DNA from 3 places in the Chryseobacterium sp. NFX27 genome. Region 3 is predicted to be linked to each of the others. Evidence: riboswitches for the same ligand, from Rfam matches in the RefSeq annotation. Region 3 holds a riboswitch; each other region holds the start of a gene.

What was found. Region 3 has a riboswitch for cobalamin ahead of J4Q03_RS15965 (TonB-dependent receptor plug domain-containing protein). Riboswitches for the same ligand answer to the same signal wherever they lie in the genome.
Region 1: another riboswitch for cobalamin. It lies ahead of metE (5-methyltetrahydropteroyltriglutamate--homocysteine S-methyltransferase); the one in region 3 lies ahead of J4Q03_RS15965 (TonB-dependent receptor plug domain-containing protein).
Region 2: another riboswitch for cobalamin. It lies ahead of J4Q03_RS06515 (acyl-CoA thioesterase); the one in region 3 lies ahead of J4Q03_RS15965 (TonB-dependent receptor plug domain-containing protein).

The regions. Positions count from the first base shown of each region.
Region 1 covers NZ_JAGEKK010000002.1:285,337-291,498, forward strand. Annotated here, with positions in the region: gene J4Q03_RS03890 (winged helix-turn-helix transcriptional regulator) at 50-466, opposite strand; gene J4Q03_RS03895 (NADP-dependent oxidoreductase) at 707-1,708, shown strand; gene metE (5-methyltetrahydropteroyltriglutamate--homocysteine S-methyltransferase) at 1,760-4,093, opposite strand; cobalamin riboswitch at 4,493-4,676, opposite strand; gene J4Q03_RS03905 (Lrp/AsnC family transcriptional regulator) at 4,831-5,292, shown strand; gene J4Q03_RS03910 (carboxymuconolactone decarboxylase family protein) at 5,344-5,808, opposite strand; gene J4Q03_RS03915 (Lrp/AsnC family transcriptional regulator) at 5,912-6,162, shown strand, end outside.
Region 2 covers NZ_JAGEKK010000004.1:195,099-201,260, forward strand. Annotated here, with positions in the region: gene J4Q03_RS06500 (endonuclease MutS2) at 1-383, shown strand, start outside; gene J4Q03_RS06505 (ATP-binding cassette domain-containing protein) at 791-1,453, shown strand; gene J4Q03_RS06510 (hypothetical protein) at 1,545-2,342, shown strand; cobalamin riboswitch at 2,394-2,572, shown strand; gene J4Q03_RS06515 (acyl-CoA thioesterase) at 2,687-3,070, shown strand; gene J4Q03_RS06520 (HD domain-containing protein) at 3,230-3,820, opposite strand; gene J4Q03_RS06525 (XAC2610-related protein) at 3,838-4,521, opposite strand; gene J4Q03_RS06530 (PadR family transcriptional regulator) at 4,813-5,142, shown strand; gene J4Q03_RS06535 (PspC domain-containing protein) at 5,154-6,162, shown strand, end outside.
Region 3 covers NZ_JAGEKK010000015.1:68,525-74,686, forward strand. Annotated here, with positions in the region: gene J4Q03_RS15955 (CCA tRNA nucleotidyltransferase) at 86-1,507, shown strand; gene J4Q03_RS15960 (YncE family protein) at 1,665-2,708, opposite strand; gene J4Q03_RS15965 (TonB-dependent receptor plug domain-containing protein) at 2,722-4,563, opposite strand; cobalamin riboswitch at 4,596-4,770, opposite strand; gene J4Q03_RS15970 (cytidine deaminase) at 4,957-5,439, opposite strand; gene namA (NADPH dehydrogenase NamA) at 5,539-6,162, shown strand, end outside.

The sequences.
Region 1 (6,162 bases), on a different contig from region 3:
TTTAGTCAGGTAATTTTAGAACATTGAGTATTTACTTTGTTCATCACATTTACCGTATTCCCTTACTCAGCTCTTTAATATGTTTATTTATAAAAACCTCTTTATCCTTTTTTACTTCTTTTAACATCAGTTTCTTGTCGTCCGGAATGTCAGAATATTTTTCGGACCAAAGACTAATTTCAATGAGGATAGGGAGCAGTTCAATACCTTTTTTGGTAAGTTTATATAATACTTTAGCCTTACTTTCCGGGTGCTCCAGTTTGATGATAAGCTTGTTTTCTTCCAGCATAAGAAGGCGGGAAGCCAGAATATTGGTGGCTATTTTTTCTTCAGATTTCAGGAAATCTCCATAAGTGCACTGTTGGGCATACAGAAGGTCTCTTATAATAAGCAGTGACCATTTGTCTCCCCAGATATCCAGTGAGCAACTGATAGGGCAGTCTGATCTTTTTTTTGAAGCTGGCATAAAATAAATCAATAATTTAAAAAAAAATAACTTGCAATTTAAAAGTTATTGCATAGATTTGTACTTGTAAAATGCAAGCGAATTTAGTGAATTAAATTTTAAAATACAATGGAGAATGTTCTTTTTAACACTTAGCCAGTAATCACAGAAATGACCGCAGAAAGAAGTGTTAAAAAATGTCTTCTAAAAATTTATAAATTCAAAGAAAGCAGAACAGATTCTAAAATAAAAACTTAAAGCATGAAAGCATTTAGTATTAGCCGTTACAAAAAAGACAGTGAGCTGCAGTTGATAGATCTACCCGAACCGGCCGTCGGAGAAAATGAAGTTTTGGTTCAGATTTACGCTGCAAGTGTCAATCTCCTGGATTCTAAAATAAAAAGCGGTGAGTTTAAACTGATTTTACCTTATAAAATGCCGTTGATTTTAGGTCACGATGTTGCAGGAGTCATCACAAAAGTAGGCTCAAAAGTAAAAAGCTTTAAAGCAGGGGATAAGATTTATGCAAGGGCAGCAGATTTTCATATTGGGACTTTCGCGGAATTTATTTCTGTTAATGAAAAAGATATTGCTTTAAAACCTAAAAATCTGACGATGGAAGAAGCAGCATCAATTCCGTTGGTGGGTTTAACGGCCTGGCAGGCTTTGGTTGAAAAATCTAATGTTCAGTCCGGGCAGAAAGTTTTTATTCAGGCCGGCTCCGGTGGTGTCGGAACTTTTGCTATACAGCTGGCAAAGTATTTAGGGGCAACGGTTGCTACTACGGCCAGTGAAAAAATTTTTGAACTCCTAAAGAACCTTGGCGCAGACGTGCTGATCGATTATAAAACACAGAATTTTGAAGATATTCTGACTGATTATGATGTTGTACTGAACAGTCAGGACAGTAAAACTCTGGAAAAATCATTCAATATCCTGAAGCCAGAGGGGAAAATTATTTCAATTTCCGGTCCGCCAACTCCTTTATTTGCCAATGAATTTAATATGCCCTGGTACGTAAAATTGGCTGCAAAATTGTTGAGCCGTAAAGTCAGAAGAATCGCGGATAAGCAAAATAGTAATTACTCCTTTCTTTTCATGAAAGCTGACGGAAAGCAGTTAGCAGAAATTACAAAGCTGATAGAAACCGGAGAGATAAAACCTGTTATCGACAAAGTTTTTTCATTCGGAAACACTAATGAAGCGGTGAAATATGTAGAAAGTGGCCATGCAAAAGGAAAAGTAGTGATAAAAATGCTATAAATATTTGACCAAAACAAAAAAAGCAGGAGCTTAGAAACTCCTGCCCCAATACTATTGATTAGCTAAATTCTCTTCTTTATCAAAAGCTTTTGCTGCTTCTTTTGCTGCTTCTACCATCGCAATCAATGCCTTTTCAGTTTCATCCCAATGGCGGGTTTTCAATCCACAGTCAGGGTTTACCCAAAGCTGCTGAGCGGGAATAACAGCTTGTGCTTTTTTCAGCAATTCAACCATTTCTTCTTTTGACGGAACTCTCGGCGAATGAATATCGTAAACGCCCGGACCTATCTCATTCGGATATTTGAAATCTGCAAAAGCATTCAGCAGTTCCATCTGGCTTCTGGAACATTCTATCGTAATTACATCGGCGTCCATATCGGCAATATTCTGGATGATGTCATTGAATTCAGAATAACACATATGCGTATGGATCTGCGTTGCATCTTCAACACCGCTTGCTGAAATTCTAAAGGCCTCAACCGCCCATTTCAGATAATTTTGCCAGTCAGATGTTCTCAGCGGAAGGCCTTCTCGAATCGCCGGCTCATCAATCTGAATAATTCTGATTCCTGCTTTTTCCAAATCATTTACCTCATCACGAATGGCCAGTGCAATCTGTTTACAAGTCAAAGAACGGGGCTGGTCGTCACGCACGAAAGACCATTGAAGAATCGTCACAGGACCTGTAAGCATTCCTTTTACCCATTTTTGAGTTAAAGACTGAGCATATTGGGACCAGTAAACAGTCATCGGCTGCGGTCGGTGCACATCACCATAGATCACCGGAGGCTTTACACAGCGGCTTCCGTAGCTCTGCACCCATCCGTTTTGGGTAAAAGCAAACCCTGAAAGCTGTTCCCCGAAATATTCCACCATATCATTACGCTCAAATTCTCCGTGAACTAAAACATCAATGCCGATTTCTTCCTGCCAGCGGATCGTTCTTTCTGTCTCTTTCTTAAGAAGATCATCATATTGCCCGGCAGTCAGTTCACCTTTTTTAAATTTTGATCTCCATGCTCTTACTTCCTTAGTTTGAGGAAAAGAGCCGATAGTTGTTGTTGGAAAGAGAGGAAGCTGCAAAACTTTTTGCTGTTCCTCTTTCCTTATGCTGAATGGACTGTTTCTCCTGGCATCATCTACAGTTGTTACATCTACGCGGTCTTTTACTTCCTGGTTATGGATCAACGCTGAGATTTTGCGGGTGTCAATTGCTTTTTTATTTTCGGCATACTGCTGTAAAGCCTGATAATCTGCTTTTCCGGATGCCAGCTTTTTCAAGGCAACAACTTCATCAACTTTTTGTTTGGCAAAAGCCATCCACTGCTTAATTTCAGGAGATAATGTCTTTTCATTGGTCTCAAGATCCAAGTCAAAAGGTGAGTGGAGGAGTGAACAGGAAGGGGCTATAAAAACTCTTTCTGAACCAATTGCATGTACTGCTTTTTCGATGAAGCTTAAAGATCTTTCAAAATCATTTTTCCAGATGTTTCTTCCGTCTACAATACCTAAGGATAAGCTTAAAGTTTGTGGAATGGTATTTAAAACCTCATCCAGCTGTTCAGGACAGCGTACAAGATCAATATGCAGAACATCCGCAGGAAGTGAAGCCGCCAATGAAAGATTGTCTTTTAAACCTTCAAAATAAGTAGCAAGAATAAAGATAAGATCCGGGAACTGTTTTCTGATTTCAGCATAAGCAGACTGGTAGATTTCTTTTGCTTTTCCGGTGAGATCCAGGCCTAAAAACGGTTCGTCAAACTGAATCCAGGTGGCTCCGTGGTTTTCCAGCTCTTTTAAAATCTCAATGTATACCGGAAGCAGGTTTTCTATCAGATCGAGCTTGTCAAAACCTTCTTCTTTTTCTTTTCCAAGAAGAAGATAGGTAAGAGGACCTAAGATCACAGGCTTGGCATTTATTCCGGCTTCTTTTGCACTGATGAATTCACTGATGATCTTTTTGGAGAATAATCCGAACTGTTGGTTCTTCTGAAATTCAGGAACAATGTAATGGTAATTGGTGTCAAACCATTTTGTCATTTCCATGGCGGTAATGTCGAGACCGTCTTTCTGATAGCCTCTTGCCATTGCAAAATACAGATCAAGTTCGGAACCGGAGGCTCTTGAAGCAATCTCTTTGTAGCGCTCCGGAATGGCCCCGACAGTCAGAGTCATATCCAGAACCTGATCATAATAAGAAAAATCGTTGCAGGGAATAAGATCGATTCCTGCTTCCTGCTGAATTTTCCAGTTTTGAAGGCTGATGTTTTTCCCGGTTGCCAGGAGTTCATTTAGTGTTGCTTTGCCTGACCAATACTGTTCGCAGGCTTTTTTGAGTTCTCTGTTGCTACCAATACGCGGATAGCCAAGTAGGTGTGTTTGCATTTTTCTTTTTAACTTTTAATTAAATAATAATGTAAAGTTCTTAGAGATGCTTCACAATGCCGCCGAAGAAAGTGATTTTTAGAAATAGAAGAGATACAATTAGGACGTAATTTTTCTTCAAATAAGAGAGTTGGCTTAAATATTTATTTTTTGACGCAAAGTTTTACTTCAACATACTTTATATTCTAAGAGGACAAAGACTTAATCAATACATTGAATTGCTGAAGCGGAAGTTTTACCCATAAGCTTCATCAGTGACAAAGTTGCAGTTCTTTGCTCCTTAAAATAAGAAGTCATCATAAAAAAATCTTTGCGTTTAAAATCAAATCAATTTAAATTTTAAACCCAATACGTTCAAAGTATCATCTGTATGACTTAAAAGCTTCAGTCCGCGAAAGCATTGTCAATTCAGAACAGGCAGGTCTCCTGGCTTGTAACGGTTTTATCATCCTTCCCGCTGTTGCAGTGGATATTCCCTGATAAAAACTTTTGATGTGTTACTTACAGTTGCGCGACAGCTCGTGATTCTCACACGATTCCCTATTAATCTACGTTATGTAAAACCTCTTCTGTTTGATGAAGGATGTTAAAGAACAAAATCTGTATCAAAGGTATTGATTAAAGTGAATTGATTGGCTTGGCATTATAAATTCAGAATATAATTTGGTTTAATACCGGTTTTGAAGTTGAAAATTCTGTAAATTTGAAAAACATAACCTCAAAAAGAATATTATTCTGTGGAAAGACTTGACGATAGGGATCTTCAATTGCTCAGGATCCTGCAAAAGAATGCTAAACTGACTGTAAAAGAGATTGCAAAAGAAGTAAATCTTTCTCCTTCACCTGTTTTTGAACGGATGAAAAGACTGGAGCAGGAGGGATATATCAAGCATTATGCAGCGGTTCTTGAAGCAGAAAAACTGAACCGGGGATTTACTGTTTTTTGCCAGATTAAACTTAAAATTCATGACCGTTCCGTAGGAAATCAGTTTGTGGAAGATATTCTACAGATTGATGAAATTGCCGAATGCTATAATATTTCAGGAGATTTCGATTTTCTCCTTAAAGTTCAGGTAAGAGACATGAAACATTACCAGGATTTTGTATTCAATAAGCTGGGTTCATTAGACTCCATCGGAAGTGCACATAGTACTTTTGTGATGGCCGAGGTTAAAAATATTCATGGGGTAAGTATTTAAAAACAAAATCAGCACCCGAAAACGAATGCTGATTTTAAATCATTCAATTTTTCAATCTTTATATAAATTCAATTGTTCCATTTCCACCACTGCATTTTTTTGATATTCTTCTGTCAGATTAAATATTTTTCCCAATTTCTGGGAAGCGCTGATAAAACTGATAAACGTGCAGAGCTCCGAAATTTCTTTTTCGGAAAAGAATTCTCTCAACATGCTGAAATGATTTTTGAGTATGGAACGGTGATCTTTATAGAACAGCTCTGCGAAGCTTACCGCCACAGAAATTTTAAGATCTGACTGGTTGAAATCGGGTCTTCCGCCTTTTACCATACAGTATTCACAGCCATTGCCAAATGCAAGTGTTCTTCGAACCTGTTCCAGCAGGTCAGGGTCTAAACTTGTATTTTTAAAGAAAGTCTCTTCAAGTCTGTTCCAGTGGTGTAATATTTCTGGGTTGTGGCCGATAAGTTTTTCAAATGGTGTACTTCCATGGTCTGAAAATTCGATTGTTGTCATTTTTTTATGACAAATTTCTGTGTATTGTGTATAAATTTAAAATGAATTTAAGGGTAAAATTTTATAATTTTGATTGTTTCTACGGATTTAAATAAGAAATACAATGAAAATAGTTTTAGACGAATTTGATCATAAAATTTTGAAGTTGCTGACTGAAAATTCCAGGTTGAGTTATGCCGAAATAGGCCGCAAAATTTCCCTTTCTCAGTCTGCCACAAAAGAGAGGGTGCAGAACCTTACCGACACCGGTGTTATCAAAAGTTTTACAGTAGATATTGATTATGGCCTTCTCGGATACAGCCTGAAAGTTATTATTCATCTGAAGTTTAAAAATGATGAGTTTAAAATATTTAT
Region 2 (6,162 bases), on a different contig from region 3:
AGATTGAAACGTTTATCGACAGCTACGTAAAGGGCAAATCGAGAAAAGACGTTGTAAAGGACTTTGTGAAACTGCTGGAACAGGAAAAATTCAGAAAAATAGGCGCTGATAAAGATGAATCGAAACGTCTTCAGGTTGTTAAAAGAAAGATCACACAACAGCTTAAAAAGGAAGATGTAATCGAGAAGATTGCTGAAACCAATGAAAAGCTGGAAGAAAAACGTAAAACCGACCGTGCCGTCTGGATGAAAGAAGGTCAGCGTGTCCGTATTCCGGGAAGTACCAGTGTTGGAACCATTGAGAAAATTTCCAAGAATAAAGTGATCGTGAACTACGGGACTTTTAAAACGACAATTAATGCAGATGAGCTGGAAAGGATCTGATGATTTGTAAATTTACAGCTTAAAACTTATAAAAATAGCGCTGATTTTTTCAGCGTTATTTTTTTTAACAATAAACAGCTGTGATATATTTAAACATAAAATATGCAGATGAATTTTTATTATTTTTGAATTATGATTAAAAGCCTTACGGTACTTTGGATTTTTTATAGAAAATTAATAATTCCTGCCGTCTTATTTTCTTTTTTGGCCTTATTTTTAAGTCAATTCAATATTGAAAATTTTGGTCTGTGCTTTTTTCTGATCTTTCCTCTCCTCCACTTCTATATTTATGATATAAGGCTTAAAGATGAATACTTTTTTTATGCCAACTTTGGATTTTCAAAATGGTTTTTGTGGGGAATCACTTTATCATTAAGTTTAATTATTAAAATTGCTGCCAAATTCCTATGAGCAGGCTGCACATTGACAGTGTCACCAAATCTTTTGGTGGAAGAAAAATCCTGCAGGACATTTATTTGAGCTGTGAAACCGGAAAAACCACAGGTATTCTCGGCCCGTCAGGCAGTGGAAAATCGACCCTATTAGAAATCATCTTTGGAACAATTAAAGGCGATACACAGTTTGTCAAACTTAATGACACCATTCTTAAAAACCAGTCCGACAGGAAAAATAAAATCGCCTATCTGCCACAGCGATCCTCTTTTCTTCCGAAAGAATGCAAAATCAGAAAGCTTATTCCTTTATTCTGTACCAGGGAAAACACAGAAAAGCTTTACGACCTAAAAATGATACAGCCTTTTTTAAATAAAACCTCAAGAAACCTTTCAGGCGGTGAGAAAAAAATTGTTGAAACATTGATCATCACCTATTCTGATTCAGAGTTCGTGATACTGGATGAGCCTTTCAGCGGAGTTTTCCCAAAAGCCGTGGACGAAATGGAAATAATTATTAAAAGCCAGACACCAAACAAAGGAATCATCATCTCCGATCATAATTATATGAGCATTCTAAATATGGCTGATGATACTTATCTTCTCTCGGACACTTATCTGAGAAAGGTAAAAGATCTTAAAGAACTGCAACAATTTAATTATCTTCCTAAAAATTAAGAATTTTATCATTTTAATTAAATACCATTATATTTTATTAAACAAAAAAACATTTAATTTATATATTTGAGGGATCAAAAAATTTCATCAAATGATTTCCATCAACAAAGCATTGTACCTCTCCGCTTTCAGTCTTTTTTCCGTAGCATTTGTCAAAGGACAGAATAAAGTTCCTTTTGGTGTTGTAAAAGCTGAAGAAGGCTATGCCAACGTACGTGTCCACAAGGATGACTACAGAAAAATTGTAGATAAGATCCGGATGCGTAAAGGTGATGTATTTGTTTATGTAAAACCTGCTCCGGGAGAAACGGAATGGGTATGGATAAAATATCCTGAAAAGCAGGATGATGAAAAACCTTTTGTGAGATATGAGAATCTTGAGAAGGAAGGAATGGTCAACAAGGAGCGTATTGCCTTTATAGACCAGCTTCCTCAGTTTACTCCTTCTAAATCCAAGAACGGAAAATCACTGATCTTCACAGACAACAGTAATCCGAAAATACCTACTTCACAGAGAACCAAGGTAGTTATTGATGTTTATCCATCCAATGCCGGTTATAGAAAGCAGGAAAAAGATGCTGATGGAAAGATCCTTACGATTGATAAAGTAAAGCCCTGGGGGATCAAAAACGGGCTTCCGGAAGGGATGACGGAGATTAAATCCATCAGAGTTCAGCAGCCGGGAAGAGGCTCAGTATTTGTAAGGGAAGCTATTAAAAATATGTTCCAGCCTACCATGGATTTCAATAATGTTGGAGTAACGGCTCTTGACAAAGATCATATTTATCTTTATATGATCAACGGCTCGGGTGAGAACAGATATGTCACGCTTTGGACCATCAAGGAAGGACGCGTGATGAGCCAGATTATCTACAATAGTCCGGAATAATTGTCATTTTTCACTTTAATATTCTTATTTTTGCACTGAAAAAGTTAACGCTAATTCATCACAGAAACTGGTTCTGCTTAACGCAGATTAAAAGGGAACCGTGTGAAAATCACGGACTGTCGCGCAACTGTAAGTAACTGAAATCTTTATCAAGGATCCACTGTGCAGGGCACGGGAAGGAGATAAAAGATGTTACAAGTCAGGAGACCTGCCTATTTCTTTAAACAAGAAACTTTCGCGATTTGAAGTTATTGATCTGATGGACTGCTTCAGGAATTCCTATAATTCCTGTCACTGTTCTGTTATTTTGATCTATTTCATTTCGCATTAATTAATAATGAAATATGACTACAGAAGAAAGAATTGCAGCATCCGAAACCAGCATTTTTAAAGCGGTTTTCCCCAACACTACCAATCATTACGATACTCTTTTCGGAGGTACTGCCATGCAGCTGATGGATGAAGTAGCTTTTATCACGGCAACCCGTTTTGCAAGAAAAAGAGTGGTAACCGTGAGCAGCGATAAAATTGATTTTAAAAAGCCTATTCCCGCAGGAACTATTGTAGAACTGATCGGAAAGGTATCCTATGTCGGAAAAACAAGTATGAAAGTGAATGTAGAAATCTATACAGAGCAGATGTACTCTTATGAAAGAGAAAGAGCCATTGTAGGTGATTTTACTTTTGTGGCTATTGATGAGTTTAAAAAACCGATCAGAATAATGTAAATAAATAGTTTCGGGCGGCCTTTGGCCGCCCGAAACTATTTATAAGGTATAAATACAATTGTATTTATAAAAATTGTATTGCATTGATAAGTTAAAGGCCTTTATTTATCTTAAAAAAGAACGGCAATTTAAAAATCTCAGTTTTGCTTTGAGATAAATCTACCGGACAACTTTTTCAGTATCCAAACTTCGGATCAGTAATGCCTCAAAAGCCTCTCCCATCTCATCTGATGCCCTTCTAATAGCATTTTCCAGCATATTTCTGATCTGCTTTTCAGTAACACCTGCTTCCGTCCAGCTTTTTCCTGAAGTGTGAGAATTTAAGATAAACGGCATGATACGGTCAATGGAACAGGCAAAAATAGCGTCCGGTGTTTTTTCTTCCTCAAATTCAAGCCATAATTCAAAAAACTCGGTCTGTAAAGGTTCATCCAGGATTCCGAAGATTTTCTGCGCTGAAATTTTTTCCCTTTCAAATTTCCCTACCATCGCTTTTTCATCAAAAAGAAAAGTATCTCCTGCTTCTATCTCCACTAAATCATGAATAGAAAGCATTCTTATAACTCTTAAAAGATCAATATCTGCACGGTTTTTAGCATATGGATAAAGAATCTGCGCCAAAATAATGATCTGCCATGAATGTTCGGCTGTGTTTTCCCTTCTTGAATCATCGGCATTATAATTTCTTCTCTGTACGTTTTTCAGGGCATCAACTGCCAGGATAAAATCGATCTCCTTCTGTATTCTCATTTCTATTTATTATACTATTAATATTCGGTTGATTTTTTAACCACCCACTTGTTATTAATCTTTTCTCTTATGGTTACTTTTGGAGGTTCTTCACTGAAATCTCCAATTTTTTCGTAAACCAGATCTAATCCTTTATTGGGAATCACCTGATATTCGTAGGTGTAATGTAAGGAAGCCCCAGATCTGGCATAAGTGGTCAATCGTTTCCGCTTGGGATCTACATCAAACATTCCCTGGTAGGAACTGGCAATTTCAGTAAGTTCTTTACTCAGGACGAATTGTTTCTTCGTGGAATTAAAAACATACACATCAAAGGAAGCGCTGCCATAGTTTCCGCCACTACCGTTTCTTATGCCTACATCTTCTGTCCCGTCAAAATTAAAATCTCCAAAAACCAGAGGATCATCGTGGACCATTTCGTGAGTTAGTGTTACTATACCAGTGTTGGACGGCTTTATTCCTTCTTTAAAATACATGATAAAATCTCCGGAAGCAAGAGTCTGCAGCTTCTCTCCACTTTTACTGAACAGTATGATAGCAGCTTTATTCCTACAGGCATCAGTCTGACATTCTTCAACGGTAACCTCTGCATTATACTTCTTGGATGCATCTTCAATGGCAAAACGATATTGCCCGAAGCACACAGGCCCGAGCAACAGCAGCGTATATAAAGACCGGTAAAAAAGAGATGTATTTATCATTTGGTGTACATTAATTGAAATCCGTACAATTGAAAACAAAAATACGAATCATCAGTCACAATTTGTTATTTTTTCGGTTGATTTTAAATTTATTCTCAATTATATAAATTTCAACTTAAAATTTATTAATCTGAAAATCAATACTTTAAACTATTTATTTAAAAAATTTCACTACTTTGTATTGCATATTACCATTTTAATTACATATCTTTGTAATGTAAAATCGGAATAGGTTCATCTAGCTAGGAACATTATTCTGAAACTATAACTAATTAACAAAACTTATTAAAGATGAATACTGAAAATACCAAAGCGCAAATGCGCAAAGGAATTCTGGAATTCTGTATTTTAAGTCTCATCAACCATCGTGAAATGTATGTTTCCGACCTTATCGATGAACTTAAAAAAGGAAAACTGGATGTAGTGGAAGGAACCCTCTATCCTCTCCTTACAAGACTGAAAAACGGCGAGTTCCTTTCCTACAGATGGGAAGAATCTACAGGAGGACCACCAAGAAAATATTACCAGATTACAGAAAAAGGAAAGCTTTTCTTGGATGAACTTCAAAATACCTGGGCAGAGCTGACAGCGTCAGTAAACCAAATTACTCAAAAAATTTAAAAAACAAAGCTATGAACAAGACACTCTCAATAGGACTCGCAGGTTTTTCTTTCACTATAGAAGAACACGCATATATAAAGCTCAGCGATTACCTGAATGCACTGAGAAGCTCATTGGATGCTTCAGAGGAGGAGGAGGTAATGCATGATATAGAAATAAGAATGGTAGAAATCTTCAGAGATTCTTTAGGAAAACGTGAAGTTGTAAATGATTCTGATGTAGAAAGAGTAATTGCACAGATCGGAACCCCTGAAAAGATCGAAGAGCAGGAAGAAGCTTATTTTTCTGAGAAAAACTCTAAAAAGACCCACACTTCAGGTACTGAATATACAGATAAAAAGCAATTGTTCCGTGACCCTGAAAGACAAAAAATCGCCGGGGTATGTGCAGGACTTGCTTATTATGTAGGAATGGACATTACCGCGATGAGAGCTATCTGGCTGGGAATCTTCGTATTGGGAATCTTCACAGCAGCTATTTCTTCTTCACTGATTGGCCTTCTTTATGTAATTCTCTGGATCGTACTTCCAAAAGCAGAAACAGCTGCAGATTTCCTGAAAATGAAGGGAAAGCCTATGAACTTCGACAATCTTAAGAATGAGTCTAATAAGTTGGTTCAGTTTGCCAACGAATCTACTCAGAGAGTCGGAGAAATTTACATCGAAAACAAACCTTATATCAACAATGCAGGAAGCGGAATCTGGAATGTAATAAGATATATCCTGGGAGGAATCTTCGCATTAATGGCATTCGGAAGTTTATTAGGTGCATTTGTAGCATTTGGATTTATGGGAAATAATGATTTTCCTCCTATCAATCATATGAATTATTTGTTTGATGACGGAAACATGAAATATATACTGATGGCAATGATCATTATTGGAAGTTTAATTCCTGCAATGATATTCGCACTGTTAAGTATCAAACTTATTTCACCAAAAACTAAATTAAGAAATACAGGATGGGTTTTAGGAGCATTATTCCTTGCATTAATTGCATTCTCCACTTATTTCGGAATTA
Region 3 (6,162 bases):
CTTCAATATTAAAAATGCCGGAGAAGTTTCCTGATCTGCATGATTAATGGAGAATATATAGCTAGAAAAGACGACTTATTTAATGATGAAAATTAATCTTACCCAAAATAAAAATTTAAAACTGTTCAAGATCATTGCTGATGCTGCGGAAAAGAACAATCAGTCGGTATACATTGTCGGCGGTTATGTCCGCGATCTTCTGATGAAAAGGACAGCATCTACTGATATCGATTTTGTGACAGAGCAAAGCGGTATTGAGCTGGCACAGACTGTTGCGAATGATATTGATCCCAAATTAAAAGTTTCTGTCTTCAAAACGTACGGAACAGCCATGATTAAATATAAAGATCTTGAGCTGGAATTTGTAGGGGCCAGAAAAGAAAGCTATACTGAGAACAGCCGGAAGCCGGAAGTAGAGGGCGGAACACTGGAAGACGACCAAAAAAGAAGAGATTTCACCATCAACGCTATGGCAATTTCTTTAAATAAAGCTAATTTCGGAGAACTGATAGACCCTTTCAATGGCGTTGAAGATCTGGAAAAAGGAATTCTAAGAACCCCTTTGGAACCTGCTCAAACCTATTCTGATGATCCGTTGAGGATGATGAGAGCCGTTCGTTTTGCTTCAACATTAAATTTTATTATTGAAGAAAAATCACTGAATGCTATAAAACAAGAGGCAGAAAGGATCAAGATCGTTTCTATGGAAAGGATCATGGTTGAGTTCAACAAGATCATGATGTCCAAAAAACCATCTGTAGGATTGGGATTAATGGAAGAGACAGGACTTTTGAAACTGATCATTCCTGAGCTGATCGAGCTGAAAGGAGTGGAAGAAGTGGAAGGGCAGACTCATAAAGATAATTTCTACCACACGCTGGAGGTTGTAGACAATATTTCAGAGCATACGGATAACCTTTGGTTACGCTGGTCCGCATTGTTGCATGATGTCGGTAAAGCGCCAACCAAAAAATTCGTAGAAGGAACAGGATGGACTTTCCATGGGCATGAGTTTTTAGGCTCAAAAATGGTAAAGACCCTTTTCCATAGATTGAAACAGCCGTTGGGAAGTGATATGAAATATGTTCAGAAAATGGTGAAGCTTTCGTCACGTCCTATTGCCCTTATTACCGATGATGCTTCAGACTCTGCATTAAGGAGACTTTTATTTGATGCCGGGGAAGATCTGGAAGATCTGTTTACCCTGTGTAAAGCGGATATTACAACCAAAAATTCTAAAAAGCAGGACAGATTCAAGAAAAACTTCGAATATGTAGCGGTGAAGATCAAAGAAGTGGAAGAAAAAGATCAGGTGCGTAATTTCCAGCCACCAATCACAGGAGAAGAAATCATGCAGATGTTTGATCTGAAACCGGGAAAAGAGATCGGAATCCTTAAAGAAAAAGTAAAAGAAGCCATCCTTGAAGGCGAGATCCCCAATGACAAGGAAGAAGCTGAAAAGTTTGTTATTGCTGAAGCTGAGAAATTGGGATTGAAGTATAATTAAACTTAGAATATATAAAAAGCTTCGGCGGGACTTTGTCCCGCCGTAGCCTTTTTAATCATTGAAAACAAAATCAGGCCGCTTCGGAGAAGCGGCCTGAAAAAAAACACAAATGATGAAAAAAAATAAAATTTATAGATAATACCGAAGTATTAATGTCTTAGTTTGCATAAACTGAATTTGAGCCTATACCTGTAGTAAATGACCTGATAATAGCGCCTGAAGTATTGTAAACTACAATTTTGCTGGCTTGGGTAAACCCATTGGAATCAGAAGTGAAAATTTTGTCATTGATTACACTGAATCCATATAAAGCAGAATACGCATCAACACTGTTGGCTACAGTAAACAGCGGTGATGTAGGTGCTGTTGCAGCACTCATATCCATCTTGTACACATCCTTTCCGGAAGTGAAATAAAACTTACCATTGGCAATTTCAAGGTTCGTAGCATTGGCAATACCTGTTAAAGTAGTGGTCTTTGTAATGCTTCCCGTGCTTGAGATCTGGTAAATATAAGAATCAGCAGTTCCTGCAGCAATAGCATATACATTTTGGTTGCTGGAAATAATCTTATTGATGTTTCCTGCCGGCAACGTGATCGTAGACTGAACATCGTTGGTAGAAGTATTGATGTAAGTAATCTTATTTCCAAAACCAAATGAAGCATTCTGTACAAAGATATTGTTTCCCGCTTCTACAATTCTTTCAGCAGCATCGGTGAAAGTAATTTTTTTGATGAAAGAACGGTCTGAAGCTTTGTAGATGCTTACATACTTGGCACCTAAATATTTATCATTCGTTACATAAATATTGTTGTTGGCAAAAGCCATATATCGCGGAGCATTAAGTTCAGCGGTAATTTCGCCATTCGCTTTAAAATTATAGCGGTTTGCAATCTGGATCTTATTAGAGTTATTCAATAGCAGATAAGCATTTTCACCATTGAAAGCAACCATCTGTAAAACGTCACCTAATTTTGCTCCTCCGTTATTAAGGGAAAAAACATTATCCTGTTTAAGGTTCAGGTCTGCACTTACAAACGTTACGTCACCTTCAGGTTTTCCGAAAGTACCTTCATTAGCGATTAAAAAACCGTTGCCATAGAATGTTTCCTGCTCATCATCATTATCACTGCTACAGGACACGATGCCCAAAAGAAGTGTAAAAGCAAAAAGAAGAGGTAGAATTTTGTTCAGTTTCATAATATTTTTAAGTTTAAAAATTAATAGTTGCATACATACTGTAATTTCTCTTAGGCATCGGATACAGAGACACCGTCTGATAAACCGTATTGGTGACATTGTTCACTTTAAATCCTAAAGTGTATCGCTTGAAAAGTGCGGCAGAAATTCCGGTATTTAAAATAAAATAAGGATCAATAGCTGTAGACCTTTGCTCGTTCGTAGTCGTATAGGTAAGACCATTGAAAAGCCCCTGTGCGTATAGCTTAAGGAATGAATAGCCATACTCTATATTTCCGACAGCTTTATGTATCGGAACATACATCATCTGCATTTGAGTATTCTTGTTGACAGATTTTGAATAAGTGTACCCTGCATCCAGCTTCAGAGCATGATTTCCGAATTTCTTATTCCACTGAACCTGTGATTCCAATCCGTAAGATTCAACCCTGTATGTATTCACAGGAGCCCAGTATCCATAGGGAGTAGGAAGCCAGTTGATGAGATTTTTGATGTCCATGTAATAAGGACTTAATGTTATTTTAAAATCTCCCAGGCTGAACTCGTGGTTCATATCAATATTCGTGGATGTTTCAGGAAGCAGGTCCAGATTTCCTCCCGGCTGCCAGTAAAGATCATTAAAAGAAGGATATCTGAAATTTCTTGAAAAATTGACTCCCATACGATACCATTGTAAAGCATCCCATTTTCCCGAAAACGAATACAGAAGGGGAGAAGAAATATCCTCCACAAAATCCTTCTTGATCCCGGCTTCAAAACGAAGCTCCTTAGTGGCAAAATACCTGATTAAGCCGGATAAAGAACCTACATTTCTGCTGATGCTGCCAATTCCGGATTGATAACCTTCACCCTTATTCACCTGGAATTCCCCAATCGCATTAATGTTGATCTTTGGAGTGATGAAATAGTTGAAATCATTTTTGAAAATGTAGTTCTTTCCCTCTGCGCCACTTGCTTTAGGTTGGTTAAGACCTGAAAAATACTGGAAATTATCTTCCGTATAAGCTGCTTTTAAGCTGTTCGAAAGAGTACTTTTATTGATATCCCATGCAATTAAGCTTCTTAAAGTCTGTGCATTATATTTTGTTTTAGTGCCATTTTGTTCAAAAACAGGATAATGCTGTGATGCATCAAACATTTGATTCTGCCATGAAATGGTCTGGTGATCAGCAATTTTATAAGAAGCTCCGATGTTGACCGAAGTGTTATAGTATTTTCCGTTAATATTGTGAAATCCAGTACTTCCTACGATAAATTCAGGGACCTTATAATCATTTTGGCTTGTGAAATAGCTTCCCGAAACCTTAACACTTAATTTATCATTGCTGAAAGAAGCCTGCAGAAAATTATTATACGTATCAAAAGAGCCCGCCTCCGAATAAACAGAAGCCTTGAAACCCCTGTTGAAATCCAGGATATTATTTAAATGAATACTTCCTCCAACAGCTCCACTGCCATAAACAACACTTCCTCCGCCAGCTTTTATATCAATCTGATCATATCCGAAAAGTGGAATATTATTCACATCTCCCTGGCCTAAAAAGCTGGAATTTATGTTGATCCCGTTCCATACAAAAGCAGTCTGCTGAGCTGTTGTTCCCCTGAATGAAGGCGAAGAAACAGCCCCACGTCCATTTTCTTTCACATAAATAGAAGACTGAAAGCGTAAAATTTCAGAAAGATTGGCTGAATTTTTTTCGAGATCTTTTGGAGTGAGCGTGCGTACCGGATGAAAAAGTTTCACCTTGCTCATCTGGCTGTCGAAAATATAAATGGTGTCAACCGCTTTCTCCTGTCCGAAGAGAAAGCTGCCATAAGACGAACAAAGCAGTAATAAAGATCTTTTTATATCCATACTATTTTACTTTTCCTCCGAAAGTAATAACGTTTTTAGTTATAATTCTGGCAGGTCTCCTGACTTTCGCTTTCTGTACCTTCCCGTATGAACAGTGGTTTTTTACAGAAATCTTATTGCGATTTACAGTTGCGGGGACAGTTTGGGAGTTACACCCAATTCCCTATTATTTCCAAAATGCTGGAAACCAAAATTTTTGCAAAGATAACTTTTTAAATTTATTGCACAAAAAGACAAAAAGTCAATTGTGAATGGTCAATATTAACAATTCACTTGTAAATAAAATTGACCATTGACAAAAGTCTGGTATTTGAAATCTTGATTCTTGGTTCTTAAAACTTTAATTCACCATTCACTTGCGAAGCAAAATTCACTATTCACAAAATTACACCTTTACAAAAACGATGAATCAAAATAGAACGGCAACAGATCTTTAATAGAATGCACCTTTACCACTTCATCATTCATGCTTGAAAAATAAAGGATAATGTTTTCGTTCTGTTTCGTTTCATATTCTATTAAGCTTTGCCGGCAGGCTCCACAAGGTGGAATCGGAGGATTTTTCTCATGAAATTCCTTAGGACCTCCCACGACAAAGATTTTCTTCACCTTAACATCCGGAAAATTGGCTGCTACCCAGAAAAGAGTCGTTCTTTCTGCACAGAGTCCCGATGGATAGGCTGCATTCTCCTGGTTGTTACCGGAGTAAATTTCACCGTTTTCCAGTAAGACGGCACATCCTACAAGGAAATTCGAATAGGGCGCATAAGCATTTTCACGGGCTTGTATTGCTCTTTCAAATAAGGTTTTTTCTATATCGTTCAGTTCACTGCTGTTTTTAAAATGCTCGTAACTGATCTGTATGTCTTTTTTCATATATTAGTAAGACTAAAAAGGGGGCCAAATTTACTTCTTTTTCATCACTTCGACAATGTTTTTTTTATTCATCATTAAATTGAAAATCAAAAAAGTAAAATGTTATATACACCAATAAAATTTAGAAATATAGAATTGAAAAACAGATGGGTAATGTCTCCCATGTGTATGTATTCATGCGAGAATGGATTGGCTAATGATTTCCACTTTGTCCATTACGGAAGCAGATCTCAGGGCGGTACAGGCCTTATCATGGTTGAAGCTACGGGAGTAGAGCCACGCGGAAGAATTACCAACCACTGTATGGGAATCTGGAATGATGAGCAGGCAGAAGAACTTAGAAAAATTGTCGATTTTGTCCATTCCCGTTCAGAAAGTAAAATTGGGATCCAGCTTGCCCACGCCGGAAGAAAAGGTTCCACATGGAATAACCTGCAGATCCCTGTTGAAGAAGGCTGGGAAACCGTTGCACCAAGTCCTATTCCTTATCATCCTACTGAAAGGGTTCCGCATGTTCTGACTGCTGATGAGATCAAAGAACAGGTACAGAATTTTAAAGAAGCAGCAAAAAGAGCTGTAAAGGCCGGTTTTGACGTGATTGAAATTCACGGCGCTCACGGATATCTGATTCATCAGTTTTTATCACCGCTTTCCAACATCAGAACAGATGAATATGGTGGAAGCTTTGAAAACAGAGTCCGTTTTCTTTTGGAAATTGTTGAT